One region of the Exiguobacterium sp. QJM3NY_9 genome, then DNA from elsewhere that is predicted to be linked to it. Evidence: riboswitches for the same ligand, from Rfam matches in the RefSeq annotation. Region 1 holds a riboswitch; the other holds the start of a gene.
The links. A riboswitch is a leader RNA that binds a small molecule or an ion and turns the genes downstream of it on or off. The one in region 1 is predicted to bind thiamine pyrophosphate.
Positions count from the first base shown of each region.

Region 1 (7,453 bases):
CTCGCTCAATATCGCGTGGTGTATACCCTTCAAAATCAGTACGCGTGATTTTAATTTGAAGGATTGATACAGGATCCGTATATTGAATTTCAACTGTCATTACATTAGGAATCGCTAAAAAAAGAGCCAGCGTATGGTGCATGACGAGTTGCGGAAATCGACTTTTGATAAAAGAGGGTGTAGACGGATCAATCCATTCATGATTTGTCCCGACCCATTCTTTTCTGGATTTACCCGTCACTTCATAACGTAAGGAGACGGTAGTTCCTTCAATCTGTACTTGTTTAAGTGCGTCTGAAAATGGAAATCGTTCAATAAATCCTGTCATTGCATTTGTATTTGTAACCGATGTTCCGACATATCGAGTGACCAGTGCTCCATCACGCCACTTATTGTCAGGGGATTCCCTCGAGTAATGCAACATAAAAACGGAACCTGTACTTAATCCAATGAGCGCACAGCATAAAAATAAAAGGATTTTTTTCAATTCACTCAATTCCTTTCGACCCGCGTCACCTTTTTACGATATTTTTCAGTTGAGGGGTTGAATTTAATGCTATATAGGCGTACTCTTGCAGGCAGATACTTTACGAAGGAGGAGCATGAGGATTTCTCATCAATCACAATGAAGACTAAACAAACGAGCAAGAAAAAACGAACAGAAAAAATCAGTTTCCTTTTAATCGGTACACTTCTTTACTCCCTTTATATCAGCCTTTTATTATCTCCAAATGACATTGGATCTGGCGGCATCATGGGAATCACACTTATTTTCCAGGAGTTGTTCAATACGCCTATCGGACTGACCCAACTTGTCTTGAATATCCCGCTTTTCTTACTTGGTTTTCGCTTCTTAAGAAAACGATTCATGCTACTTTCAGGAATTATCGTCCTTATTTCTTCATTTTTAATTGATTGGATTCCAACACAAGTGGTTCCTGAGTCATTAAACGATCCTCTCGTCGCCTCCATTTTTGCAGGGTTAGTTTCCGGGCTCGCAATGGCATTAATCTTCTTTGGCGGCGCTTCGACAGGTGGACTCGACATCCTCGGAAAGTTCTTTTATGCCCGCTTCCATAACTGGCCGCTCCCGCGTATTTTTTTAATGCAGGATTTAGTGATCTATATCTTAGTTTGGTTAGTCTTCGACTTAAAACATGTTATGTATGCATTAATTATGAGCTTCGTTCGCGCCAAGGCGTTGCAAACGGTCTATAGTTTTTACTCTGCTTCTAAACAATGTATTATCATTTGTGAAAAAGCAGATGAAATCAACGACGTCATCACAAAAGAACTCGGTCGTGGTGTCACGATTCTCGATGCGCGCGGTGGCTATTCCAACCGGACAAAGAAGATGGTTTATGTCGTCGTACAGAATAATGAAATCGTTCGTCTTCAGGAAATTGTTTCCTCTGTCGAACCTAATGCCTTCGTCACCTTCTCTGAGATTCATACCGTCTTTGGAAATTACAAAGAACATTCCTACTCTTTTTAAATGAACCGCACACGATGAAACGACAACCCCCTGTCATGAGGTGGGTTGTTTTTTGTAAACGAAGGCTGACCCATCATATACGTCTACGTTTGGTATCGCTTCAGGTTTCATCTCAAAATATAAAACGATTGGATTCCCGTAACCAAAAGATGTTCCCCTAAAAAATAGATAACTCTTCACTTTTTGGGAATTAGTGGTTAAGCTAATGACATTACTAGTTAGCTTACGAAGGAATGATTGCATGAATAAACTTTGGCGCTACCGCATCTCTCTCATTCTTTTAGTCAGTTTGTTCGCTTCGATTCCTCTCATCTATGCCTTGACAGGTTATCGTACCATTTCAAAAATGACAGAAGAGATGCACGCCCATGATATCCCGATGATTAAACAAGTCGACCAACTCGTCGAATACAATCGGGATCGGGCAAATGCCGTTCGCGGCCTATTGCTCTATGAAGACGACCGCTACATTGAACAATACTACTTCTGCACGACCAAAATTCATGATTTACGCCGTGTGCTCAATGCTTCGAACGAAACACCCGTACCGATTAAAGATTTGTTAACCCGTAACAATGCATGGGAAAAAGAAATCGAAACCGTTTTCAGCCTTTATGAAACAAACGGTTCACAAGCAGCTACCGCTTTAGCGAAACAATCGACGCAGACCACGCAGACCATTCTTGAAGATCTTGCTCAAGTTAAAGATCAATTGTATACCGAATTAGATCAAGAACTCGAAAATACGGCGCTCGTGACAGCATCCTATAAACGGATGTGCTTTAGTCTATCCATTTTAGCCTTTCTACTCATCAGTGTGACCATCACGCTCTTCCATCGAATCAAGTGATCTGTTGTTTCATACGATTAGCTTCGTGAAAAAGCTAAAAAACGCACCGCAGTTCTTTATCGGACTGCGGTGCGTTTTTTTGTATTTTTCTCAAGAAGAAGCCTTTCCTTCATTCACATGCTCCATTGCCAAATGAACTAACGACGAGACATGATGGTCATCAAGTGAATAATAGACAACTTTTCCTTCTTTACGATATTTGACGAGACCTTGTTTCAATAACGTTCTTAAGTGATGCGAAGCCGTCGCAATCGAACAATCAACTGATGCCGATACGTCACAAACACAAAGTTCTCGCTCGACCGTCAATGCATAAGCGATTCGTAGACGCGTTGCGTCCGATAACACTTTAAACAATTTCCCAATCTCAAGCGTCGGGATTTTTTCAACGGCATGACCAATTTCAGTTGCACGTTTTTGATCGATCGCAATCGTCTCACAGCGTGGTGCCTCCACTGTCTTCACCTCTCCTCCAAACTATTGCACCATCCTAAAACAACAAATGCAAGTAAGATGACTACGATGATTCGCGAGGTGAAGATTCATTTCCGATGTTTTTTTTGGATTGTACGAAAAACTGCCCATCCCCCTAATCGATTCCCGATATCCCAAACGATTCGATTAGTATCAACAGCTCGTACACCGATGTCGATGATACTTGTATTTCGCAATCGCTCCTTATATCGATTCGATAGGAAGCGTGGTAACGGTACTTGTAACATCACCCGATAAAATAAATCGAGGTGTGTATGTCCCCAGATTTCCGTAGCGATGGATGCCGTTTTAATCAACAGCGGCCGTTTATATCGTTGTCGGTGTTTGTTTTTTAACAAAGCCGCCAATTCAAATGCATAACGATTCGGATACGGAAACAATTTCCAACCTAAATGATACTTTCCGCGATTGTCGATTCGAATGATTTGTGGTTCGATTCGATACCGAATCCAGCCTCCCCGAAAGCGAATGACTTGCCATTTCACGTACATCACCTCTTCAGTGATTATACCCGGTCTGATACTATTTGACGCGCAGTCTGAACCGCCTCTTTGAACTCCCGTGCCGCACGTTCAATATCTGGTGCTGCAAATAAGGCAGAGACGACAGCATATCCTTCAAGCATCTCGAATAAGTCGGGCACCACATGATGTGTGATTCCACCAATCCCGACGAGAGGAAGGGAAACAGCCCGGCGAATCGCTTGGAGTGTTTCGTTTGTCATCTGACTCGCATCGTCTTTTGTCGCCGTTGGATAGAGTGACCCTACGCCAAGATAAGTTGCCCCGTCTTGCTCTGCTTCGATTGCCTGTTCAACGGTCGAGACAGAAACCCCAATCGTGGCTTCCGGTAACAGCTTACGTGCCTCCCGCAAAGGGATGTCCTCTTGCCCGATATGCAGACCTGCACCGACGATTTGTGCGATATCAATCCGGTCATTGATGATGAGTGGGACGCCGTAACGAAACATCATTTTCTTCAAGTCGCTCGCTTGTTCGAGAAATTCTTTCCCTTGCGCCTGTTTTTCACGAAGCTGGACCATCGTCGCGCCACCTTTTATTGCTGCTTCGACCGCATCAATCAAGGCAACGTCCGGGTGAAAGCGCCGATCTGTTACCGCATAAACCGTGTAATCATTCTCCACTGGTCAATACCCCTTTCAAACTTTCTTCTGTAGTTAAGCTGATTGCGTTGAACAACCCCATCCGGAAATCACCGAGTCCCGCTGCTTCATCTGCGACTTCACCCGCTTTTCCCATTAAATACGTCCCATAGGTCGCTGCTTCGAATGCATCATACCCTGCTCCAAGTAGGGTCCCGATGAGCGATGCCGTCATACAGCCTGTCCCTGTAATGTGTCCGAGTCGTGGCGTTCCTACGGTTAGTTTTACTTGACGCTTGCCGTCTGTAATGAAATCAACCGGTCCCGTTACGACGAGAGTCGTCCCGAGCCGTCCAGCAAACTCATGGACGACTTGAAAATCTAATGTCTCTCCTGAAGCGACATCGACTCCTTTTGAACGTCCGACTTGACCGATGAGCGTCTTGATTTCAGAGACGTTCCCCTTAATGACCGTAAAATGAATTGCTTCGAGTAACTCTTTCGTGAATTGTGTCCGAAGTGTCGTCGCCCCCATTCCGACTGGATCTAAAATAATCGGTTTCTTCAATCGGTTGGCCGTTTGACCTGCCAACAATTGCGACGCTCGTGAAGCTGCGTTCAATGTCCCGATATTGATAACGACAGCATCTGCATGTCCAACCATTTCCTCGACTTCTAGGATATCTTCCGCCATGACAGGTGAACCCCCGAGCGCAAGGGTCATATTGGCACACTCATTAATCGTGACCGCATTCGTTAAATGATGAATTAATGGTTTTTTATCATGAATGGTTGTAAGCATCCGTTTCCCTCCAAATGTCATAAAAGTGATGTGTCGGTCCGATTCCGTTCCCTAAGGCAAATCCATGCCGGATTGCTTCAGTTACGTACCGTTTAGCATAAATCACGCTATCCTTCAGGGAATCTCCCAGAGCAAGACGTGCCGCAATCGCGGAAGATAATGTACATCCTGTCCCATGTGTATGCTGGCGTTTTAATCGTGCCTCCTGAAACAGATGATGCATCCCTTCCGTGTATAAAATATCCGAGGCATCCGTACTTTCGAGATGACCGCCTTTTAACAGGATAGCGATGTCTCGTTTTTGTGCGAATTCCGTCGTCGCCAGCTTCATTTCATCAACTGTCGAAATCGCTTGCCCTAACATGCGTTCCATTTCCGGAATATTCGGGGTCGTCAAGGTTGCAAGCGGCATCAAGTGCTCCATTAATGCTTGTTCAGCATATTTCCTTAACAGGGCATGCCCCCCTTTTGCGACCATCACGGGGTCTAAGACGACTGGTCCCTTATAATGTTTCAAACATTTGGCAATAACTTGAATCGTTTTTTCATTCGAGACCATCCCAATTTTAACGGCATCTACACGAATATCGCTAAAAATCGAGTTCAACTGGGCTTCGACAAGCGTTGGTGATACATCTTCAACTGCTTGTACGCCTAACGTATTTTGCGCTGTGATAGCAGTAATTACACTCATACCGTAAACCCCAAGAGCAGAAAAAGTTTTTAGGTCGGCTTGAATTCCAGCTCCACCACTAGAGTCTGATCCAGCAATCGTCAGTACATGTTTCATCGATAGACCTCACTTTCTATGAGAGCACAAGGAGAAAGCGGAACGAAAAAAAGCGTCGTCCGCTGTAAAAAAGCAGACGACGCCATGAAAAACCAACGAGTGTGGTCACTTATTCATGTCTTCAATCTCAACTTTCCTACGCTGGTATTATCCAGATCAGGTGATAGGGTCGAAAACAGAATGGTTTTCCTCTCAGCCAGATTCCTCCAGCTCCCCTAGTTGCTCATGATTTAAATTTCCCTTTCACTGTAGCATAGCGTCATAAAAAAAACGAGCCGAAGCTCGTTTTTATAAGTATGCTAATGGATTAACTGTATTAGCTGGTCCTGTCGCACTGTATTGGTAACCACCAATATGCAATTCAAAATGAAGATGTGCGCCCGTCGAGTTTCCCGTATTTCCGAGCGTACCGATTTGTTGTCCTTGCGAGACCGTTTGTCCAGCATGAACTGATAATGAATTCATGTGCGCGTAAACTGTTGTATACACTTTCCCATTCAAGAAATGTGAAATCATCACGTGATTTCCGTACGGTCCACCGCTTCCTGCTGTGATGACCGTTCCTGAAGCTGCTGCGACGATTGATGATCCGACTGGCCCTCTAAAGTCGACACCATTATGGAAAGTATACCCATTTGCACCACTCGCTGGTCCGAATCCTTGTGAAACACTTCCTGACGCAGGGCGAACGAACTGCGCCGAACCGCTCGGAACACTAGCGACTGGCGTAGCACTTACGACCTTCTTAGACGTCCCGGCGTTGTTTTTTTCCGCCGCTTTCGCCGCCTTTTCCGCTGCCGCTTTTTCAGCTGCTGCCTTTTCCGCTGCTACTTTAGCAGCTGCCTTTGCTGCCGCAATCGCACGTTCTTGCGCTTCTAATGTCGCTTGAAGTTCTTTCGCATTCAGAAGTTTTGTCGTAAATTTTGTTTTACCTTGACGTAGTTTTTTTAAGGTTTCACTACGCGCTTTCATTTGCTGTTTGAGTTCCTTTTTTTGAACCAAAAGGGCTTCTTTTTCTTTCACTCGCTCTTCCTTTTTATCCACGAGCGTCGCTTTAGCATCCGCTAATTTTTTTTGCGTTTCAAGGTAAGCAGAAATCATCTTGTCATCTTGTTCAGCAATTTTTTTCCCTGCCATCACACGACTAAAGAGATCGCCAAGATCTTTCGAACCAAAAATGACTTCTTCCCATTTAATAGAATTCCCATCATTTTCTTGAAGCACACGAAGGCGGTCTCCTAACAGCTCTTCCTGGCGTTTTAACATTTCTTCATAATGAATAATGTCTGCCTCAAGCTCTTCAATTCGTTCATTCAACTGACGAATCTGTTTATTTTTTTCTGAGACACGAAAAATATTTTCATTGATTGCTGCATCAATCGCATTGATTTGACGTTGCTCTTTTGAAATTTTAGATTCTTGTTTTTTGATTGATTTTTCTAGTTTACGTTGTTCAGCTGCATTATCTGCTTTCTTTTCTTTGATTGTAGCCGCTTGAGTGATTGGGGTGTTCGTCAATAATAACGTCCCTAATAGTACGGTAGAAAATAACTTTTTTAGCATATGTGAGTTCCTCGCTTATGTATGAATTCGATTTTTGAAGTCATGTTTCGTAGTAAAACTATCTGAAATTGATTATAGCACCGTAATAGTTTCAGAAAAATTTCATTTACGTTTCAAATGAAAACGTTATTTTGTAATATAACAACTAATTATTCAAACTATATAAAAAAAGAACCTCTACAATGTAGAGGTTCTTTTACGATTTTATAACATTGACATAGGATTAACACTATTTGCAGGGCCTGTTCCGCTGTAGATATAACCGCCGACATGAATTTCGAAGTGTAGGTGTGGTCCAGTCGAGTTACCCGTGCTACCAAGTGCACCGATTTGTTGTCCCTGGCTGACACGTTGTC
Region 1 covers NZ_CM149679.1:595,461-602,913, reverse strand. The annotation lists gene AC0VYQ_RS02975 (hypothetical protein) at 1-496, opposite strand, end outside; gene AC0VYQ_RS02970 (YitT family protein) at 626-1,495, shown strand; gene AC0VYQ_RS02965 (CHASE3 domain-containing protein) at 1,737-2,345, shown strand; gene AC0VYQ_RS02960 (ArsR/SmtB family transcription factor) at 2,436-2,810, opposite strand; gene AC0VYQ_RS02955 (hypothetical protein) at 2,888-3,325, opposite strand; gene thiE (thiamine phosphate synthase) at 3,346-3,984, opposite strand; gene thiM (hydroxyethylthiazole kinase) at 3,974-4,744, opposite strand; gene thiD (bifunctional hydroxymethylpyrimidine kinase/phosphomethylpyrimidine kinase) at 4,725-5,534, opposite strand; TPP riboswitch at 5,651-5,761, opposite strand; gene AC0VYQ_RS02935 (murein hydrolase activator EnvC family protein) at 5,823-7,097, opposite strand; gene AC0VYQ_RS02930 (murein hydrolase activator EnvC family protein) at 7,302-7,453, opposite strand, start outside.

Region 2 (7,453 bases), 670 kb from region 1:
ATCGTGACCGGTGTCCCGATCGCGAAGGCAATCGCAAAGGCAGAGACGAGTGTTCCGGCTTTCGCGATCGTAATCCCGAGAGCCGAAGCGATTTCTGATAAAATCCCGACGATGACGAATTCGCTTGTGCCTAAGACGAACGTCAGTAAGGAGAGGGTGGCGATTAAAAGCCAGTCCGTTTTACGTAAACGGGTAGTAGATGACATATCAATTCCTCAATTCTAGCGCTAAGCAGCGCGAAACTATCGTTTTTCAGAATAGCATGATTCGCGTGTCAGGTGAACGGGAATCGGTTGTCGAAGGAAAAGAAGCATTATTTTGAATAGCATGTCAATTTTCTTCAGGTGAGACTACGCTATAATGAAGGAGAGCAAATCGCACCGAACTAAAAATCGAAAGGTAGTGAGGGAAATGCAAGCGACGATTACATGGAATCACAAGATGGGCTTTAGTGGCATGACGGAGTCCGGACACCAACTGGCAATGGATGCAGCACCTGAAAATAACGGTGAGAACGGCGCACCACGACCAACTGAATTGTTGTTGCACGCAGTCGCCGGCTGTACGGGAATGGACATCGTCTCCATTTTAGAAAAAATGCGTTTGCCGTTAACCTCGTTTGAGATGGACATTGAAGGAGAACGGGCGACGGAACACCCGCGCCGCTTTACGACGATTTCGATTCATTATCGTCTCGAAGGCGACTTGCCGGACGATAAAGTCCGCCGGGCCGTGTCGTTATCAAAAGATAAATACTGTTCCGTCTCAAAATCACTGAATGCTGAAATTGAAGTCTATTATTCCATCAATGGCGTCCGAAACGAGGAACCGCTTTGAAACCGATTTACCTGCTTTTAACGGCTTGCTTTTTGACGGCATGCGCGAGTGAACCAGCAACAGAACCGAAGACGAAACCGGAACCGAAGACGAGTCAGCAACAGCCGGTCGCCGACGAACCGACGGCTGCCGAACAGGCGGAGCAAGACATCAAACGTCAGCTCGCCAAACTCTCGACTGCTGAAAAGGTCGATCAATTGTTATACATCGGGATCAGCGGGACAACGTTATCGGACGCGGACCGAAGTCTATTAAACAATCATGCGCTGGGCGGTGTCCTGTTACTCGGAGGCAATATCACGTCAGACGCCCAGCTGAAAACCTTGACGGCAGCAATCAAGAACGCACAAGATGACGAAGCGCTCGCGTTCCTCGGTTTCGATGAAGAAGGAGGACGGGTCAGTCGTGTCCCGGATCAAGCGTTTCATTTACCTCCGAGTCTGACGCTCGGTCAGAAAAACGATCCGGCATTGATGCAAAAGACCGGACAGGCGCTTGGTACGATGTCACGGTTTTATGGATTCAATATGGATTTTGCCCCGGTTCTTGATGTCAACAGCAATCCGGCGAACCCGATCATCGGGGACCGGGCACTGAGCGCTGAGCCGGATGATGTCGCCCGGCTCGGTGTCCCGTTAATGCAGGGAATTAAGTCGGAAGATGTCGTGCCGGTCATCAAACATTTTCCCGGACACGGCGATACGACCGTCGATTCGCATGTCGGCTTACCGACCGTGACGAAGACGAAAGCGCAACTCGAGCAACTGGAACTCGTCCCGTTCAAAGCGGCAATCGATGCCGGAGCGGAAATGGTGATGGTCGCACACATTTTATTCCCGGCGCTCGACCCAGACAATCCGTCGTCGTTATCAGAGCCGGTCATGCAACAGCTGTTGCGTGAAGAGTTGAAGTTTGATGGCGTCATCGTGACGGACGACCTCGTAATGGGTGCGATCACGAAACAATATGGTCTCGCCCAAGCTGCGCGCCTCGCCCTCGAACGTGGTGCCGACATGGCGATGTTTTCGCAAGCCGGTGCTTACACGGATGTCCATGCGGCAATTATGCAGGGTATCAAGGACAAGTCGTTATCACGGGCTGACCTCGACGCGAAGGTGACACGTGTCTTACGTCTAAAACAAACGTATGATTTAGCAGACACGAAGCTGATTCCAACGCATGAACAATTGACGGAACAGGTCAAAGCGGTCACTGATACGCTGAACTGACAAGTCGGACTAGAAATCAAGCGAGCGGTCATGGTAGACTACGAATGAACCAACCAACACTAAATAGTTCTACACTAGGGGAGTCTCGCAGCAGACTGAGACGGAAATATCCGGACCCTTTGAACCTGATCTAGTTCGTACTAGCGGAGGGAAGTGGCTTCTGATTATCATCCTGTCTCGGGTCTTACCTAGACATTTTTCGGACCACTCCATCATGTTCATGGGGTGGTCCTTTTTGTGTAGCAAGGAGGAGAAGGTATGCGTCCGAAGTTACATATTGTGACGACCGGGACAAAAGAGCTGACACATCTTCTAGAAGTCTTGCCGGCTGTTGTGCCTTATGTCGACATGATTCATATCCGGAAACCGGGTTGGTCGGCGGACCGACTCGTCCAATTGATCGAGGAGCTAGTATGCGCCGGTGTTCCACGTGAAAAACTAATCGTCCATGACCGGCTTGATGTCGCCCTCGTGACGAAGGCAAGTGTCCAGTTGACATCATGCAGTATTCCCGTCGCTGTCGTGCGGCGTCAATTCAGCGAGCTACAGATCGGCCGATCAATCCACTCCTTGACGGAAGCGCTTGAGCCGGGCAGCGACTTCGTCATGTATGGTCATGTCTTTGCGACGGCGTCAAAACAGGACGTCGCCCCGCGCGGACTAGCGGCACTCGCGCAAATCGTCACATTTTCAAAAGTCCCTGTCATCGCGATTGGCGGGATTCAGCCGGAGAATGTCGCCGATGTCCTCGCGACCGGAGTTGCTGGCATCGCTGTGATGTCAGGGATTCTCGGTCAGGCAAATCCGGTCGAAGCAGTCCTAGCGTATCGCGAGGTGCTTGATCAATGAAAGCAACAGAGACGTTAATCGTCGGCGCAGGCGTAATCGGTTTGACACTCGCCTACGAATTGCTCAAACGAGGACAACCGGTACGCGTGCTTGAGCAAAGCCGGTGTGGCGAAGGAACGACGCGAGCGGCAGCCGGCATGCTTGCGACGGATCATGAACTGATCCCTGCCTTACATCAACTGGCGGCAGCGAGTCGACAGCTTTATCCCGACCTCGTCCGTGAGCTGTTTAATGAGACCGGCATTGATAGTGGCTATAAAGAAAATCCCTTTCGGTTGATTCGGGGGCACGAGGAAATTCAATTTGCATCCGTCGGTCAAATCGATCCCGTCCAGTTGACGCGTTCGCTCCGTCACGCGATTAAAGTCCGCGGAGGTGTGATTGAAGAACAGACAACAGTCACGGGACTGCTCCGGGCAGGGGCGACCGTCGTCGGCGTTGCGACGAGTAACGGTAAGCGCGAAGCCAGTAACGTCGTGGTCGCAAGCGGTCGGGGATCAGAAGCGTTACTCGCGACGAGTGGTGTCGAGATCGCGACGGTACCGGTCAAAGGCGAATGCCTCGCCGTCCGGCTTCCGGGGCATGTCTTGACCGAGACGTTGTTTAGCGACGACGTGTACCTCGTCCCGAAGTTTGACGGACGGATCATCATCGGGGCGACGGAACGGATCGGTGACGAGACGACAGGGGTCAGCGTCAGCGGGATTGAACATCTCCTGCAGGCGGCGGCGCGACTGTTCCCGGCAATCAGAGAAGCGGAAATCGTGGACATCTGGTCCGGGATTCGTCCACAAACAGCGGACGGATTGCCTTATCTCGGGCAGGTCCCGGGAGTCGGGCACCTATTCGTCGCGACCGGGCATCATCGGCACGGGATATTACTCGCCCCGATCACGGCGTCCGTCCTGGCAGACGAGGTAACGGGAATCACGCCGAAATATGAGCTTCGTCCGTTTTCATTACATGAATCGAGGAGGAACACGAATGCAACTCACCATTAATGGTCAACCGTATACGCTTGACGGAACGATTTCGACAATCGACGGATTGATTCATCATCTCAATTTGACGGAAAAAATGGTCATCATCGAACAAAATCGACAGATTGTCGAGCGGACAGCATACCAAAACACACCCATTCAAACAGGCGATTCATTTGAAATCGTCCACTTCGTAGGAGGCGGTTAATCATGTTAACGATTGGTCAAACGACATTTCAGTCGCGGTTATTACTCGGAACGGGCAAATACCCCGACGTGACGACACAGCAGCAAGCAGTCGAGGCATCGGGAGCAGACATTCTGACCTTTTCCGTGCGCCGGATGGATATCTTCGAAGCGAGTCAACCGAACTTTTTAGAGGCGCTTGATTTGAGTCAGTATCATTTATTACCGAACACGGCGGGGGCGAAGACAGCGGAAGAAGCGGTTCGGCTGGCAAAACTCGCCCGCGCGTCCGGACTGTGCGACATGGTCAAAGTCGAAGTCATCGGCTGTGATAAAACGCTGTTACCGGACCCGATCGAAACGTTGCGGGCATCGGAAGAATTATTAAAAGAAGGATTCACCGTCTTACCGTATACGTCAGACGATCTGTTGCTGGCACGAAGACTGGAAGAACTCGGGTGTCACGCCATCATGCCTGCCGCGTCCCCAATCGGATCCGGACAAGGAATCCTTAATCCACTGGCCTTAAGCTTCATCATCGAACAGATGACGGTCCCGGTCATCGTCGACGCAGGAATCGGTTCACCGACCGATGTCGCCTATGCAATGGAACTCGGCGCAGACGCCGTCTTACTTAATTCGGCTGTCGCCCATGCGAAAGACCCGGTCAAGATGGCGCGAGCGATGAAGCTTGCCGTCGAAGCGGGACGACTTGGCTTTGAAGCGGGACGAATCGAAAAGAAACGGTACGCGACGGCGAGCAGTCCCGAGACAGGGATGAGTCGATGACGGATCGTTATTCACGGCAAACCCGGTTTCGTCCGATCGGTCAGGCGGGACAGGATGAGCTGACAAAAAAACATGTTCTCCTCATCGGTATGGGTGCACTCGGAACGGCAAGTGCCGAACAACTCGTCCGGGCCGGAATCGGCAAGCTGACGATCGTCGACCGCGATTACGTCGAGTGGAGTAATCTCCAGCGGCAGCACCTTTACACGGAGGACGATGCCGCGCAGCATGTCCCGAAAGCAATCGCCGCGGAGCGCCGCTTAAATGCCATCAATCAGGAAGTCGAGATTATAGCCCATGTCACCGATGTCACGCGTTACGAATTACCTCAATTGATTCCTGGTGTCGATTTGATTCTTGACGCAACCGATCACTTCGATATCCGGATGCTGATCAATGATGTGGCGGCGCAACACAAGATTCCGTGGATTTACGGAGGGTGCGTCGGGAGTTACGGCATGACCTATACGGTCCTCCCGGACGAGACCCCGTGCCTGCATTGTTTGCTCGAACATTTACCGCGCGGGCAAGCGACGTGCGAGACGGCGGGTGTGATTGGTCCGGCGATTCAACTCGTCGCCGCGTATCAAGTCGCGGAAGCCTTGAAGCTCCTCGTCGGTGCGACGGACGCGTTACGGCGGGAATTGCTCGCGTTCGACGTCTGGACGAATGAACAGAGCCGCATCAATGTCGCGTCTTTGAAGAAGGCATCATGCCCGTCCTGCGGCGAGAACCGGACTTATCCGTATTTGAGGCACATGCCGGTGCAGTTTACAACATTGTGTGGACGCGACGCCGTCCAGGTCCGTGGAGATGAGGCGCGTGACTTAGAACGTCTTGAACAGAATCTGAGCCCGGTCGTCAGTATCGTCGCGAAAAATCCGTACTTACTCAGTTTTAAGACGGAGACGCATCGATTCGTCGCCTTTCGTGACGGACGCGTCCTGATTCATGGGGAACAGGAACTCGTCCGTGCAAAACAGCTCTATCATGCCTTTTTCGGTTAAAAAGTCACAAAAAAATCAAACTAACATTCAAAATATATGTTTTAGATGTTTTGAAAAGAGGTAAATAAGACTTCAAGACACAAAATGGCGTTTTAGGTAGACTGAAAGCGAAGAGGAGTGATTAGGATGAAACAAGAATTCGATAAAGTGGTTCAATCATCGGACCAGACGAAGCGGACAGAACAGACAGCTGAACCGGTTCAGCAGGCGAATTGGAATCCAAATCGGTACCGGACGAACTTAAATCCGTTCTATCTGTCACCTTGTAGCGTCGAACGACGGGAAGATGTTGAAGCACATGCCAATCATCTGATCGAAGTTGAACCAGACGCGTCCCCTCTTGCCCAAATTTTCGAACAACAACAAACAGCCCATATACCGAACAAACATCGTAGTTCAAAATTCACGACAGGAATTGTAGTCGGTGCTATCATCGGAGGATCCGTCTCCATCATCACTTCTGTCAAGCGGTTGCGGCACAAACATTAAGGAAATGAATGCATGGAATGTAAAGGATAGTAAGGTCCGGTAGCGTCCGGTCTTTACTGTCTTTTTTTTGATTATAGACGCATGCCGGATCGAAGCCTATGGGCGGACGAGAGTCGTCATTGCCGTTTCAGACGTGCTAAACTAAACTTAATATATTAGTAAAGTGAGGGTGAGGAAACATGAAGTGGATTCATACAGCGGATTGGCATTTAGGAAAAATCGTCCACGGCGAATCGATGATTGAAAATCAACGCGCCGCGCTCGAAGCATTTTTAGCGTTACTCGACCGGGAACGTCCGGACGCGGTTGTCATTGCGGGCGACTTATATGATCGCGCCGTCCCACCGACCGAGGCGGTCGAACTGCTCGACGCGACACTCGCGGACATCGTCCTCGACCGCGGGATTCCGGTCATCGCGATCAGCGGTAACCACGATTCGGCGGAACGGCTCAGTTTCGCGACGACCCTTCTCGAACGGTCAGGTCTGCATCTCGCCGGTAAATTAACACCGGTGATTGAACCAATCGAGATTAAAGGCGTCAAGTTTTACCCGGTCCCGTTCGCAGATCCGGCCATCGTCCGTTACATCTATCAGGACGACACGATTCGGAATCATGACGAAGCGATGCGAAAAATCATCGAACCCTTAACGATTACAGGACCAAGCGTCCTCGTCGGTCATGCCTTCGTCATCGGTGGACTCGAGACCGACTCGGAGCGTCAACTGTCGGTCGGGACGGCAGGGCAAATCAGTGCCAGTACGTTTGCCCCGTTCACCTATACGGCGCTCGGTCACCTACATAACCCGCTCGCGATTCGTTCCGAGACGATTCGTTACAGTGGCTCGCTGCTGAAATATTCGTTTTCGGAAGCGAATCACGTCAAAGGGGTCGATATCCTGACCCTCAATGCGGCAGGAACGTTTGACCGCCGGTTTGAACCGATTGCTCCGCGGCGTGATTTACGGGAGTTGACGGGAACGCTCGCCGAATTGATGGATCCGACGTTCGTCGCGACACAATCGACGGACGACTACATCAAAATCAACTTGACGGACGCGGAAGCGTTGATTGATCCGATGGGTAA
Region 2 covers NZ_CM149679.1:1,266,568-1,274,020, forward strand. The annotation lists gene AC0VYQ_RS06285 (MFS transporter) at 1-206, opposite strand, end outside; gene AC0VYQ_RS06290 (OsmC family protein) at 412-837, shown strand; gene nagZ (beta-N-acetylhexosaminidase) at 834-2,066, shown strand; TPP riboswitch at 2,133-2,235, shown strand; gene AC0VYQ_RS06300 (thiamine phosphate synthase) at 2,325-2,915, shown strand; gene AC0VYQ_RS06305 (NAD(P)/FAD-dependent oxidoreductase) at 2,912-3,916, shown strand; gene thiS (sulfur carrier protein ThiS) at 3,900-4,103, shown strand; gene AC0VYQ_RS06315 (thiazole synthase) at 4,106-4,870, shown strand; gene AC0VYQ_RS06320 (ThiF family adenylyltransferase) at 4,867-5,877, shown strand; gene AC0VYQ_RS06325 (hypothetical protein) at 6,004-6,366, shown strand; gene AC0VYQ_RS06330 (exonuclease SbcCD subunit D) at 6,546-7,453, shown strand, end outside.
Region 2: another riboswitch for thiamine pyrophosphate. It lies ahead of AC0VYQ_RS06300 (thiamine phosphate synthase); the one in region 1 lies ahead of thiD (bifunctional hydroxymethylpyrimidine kinase/phosphomethylpyrimidine kinase).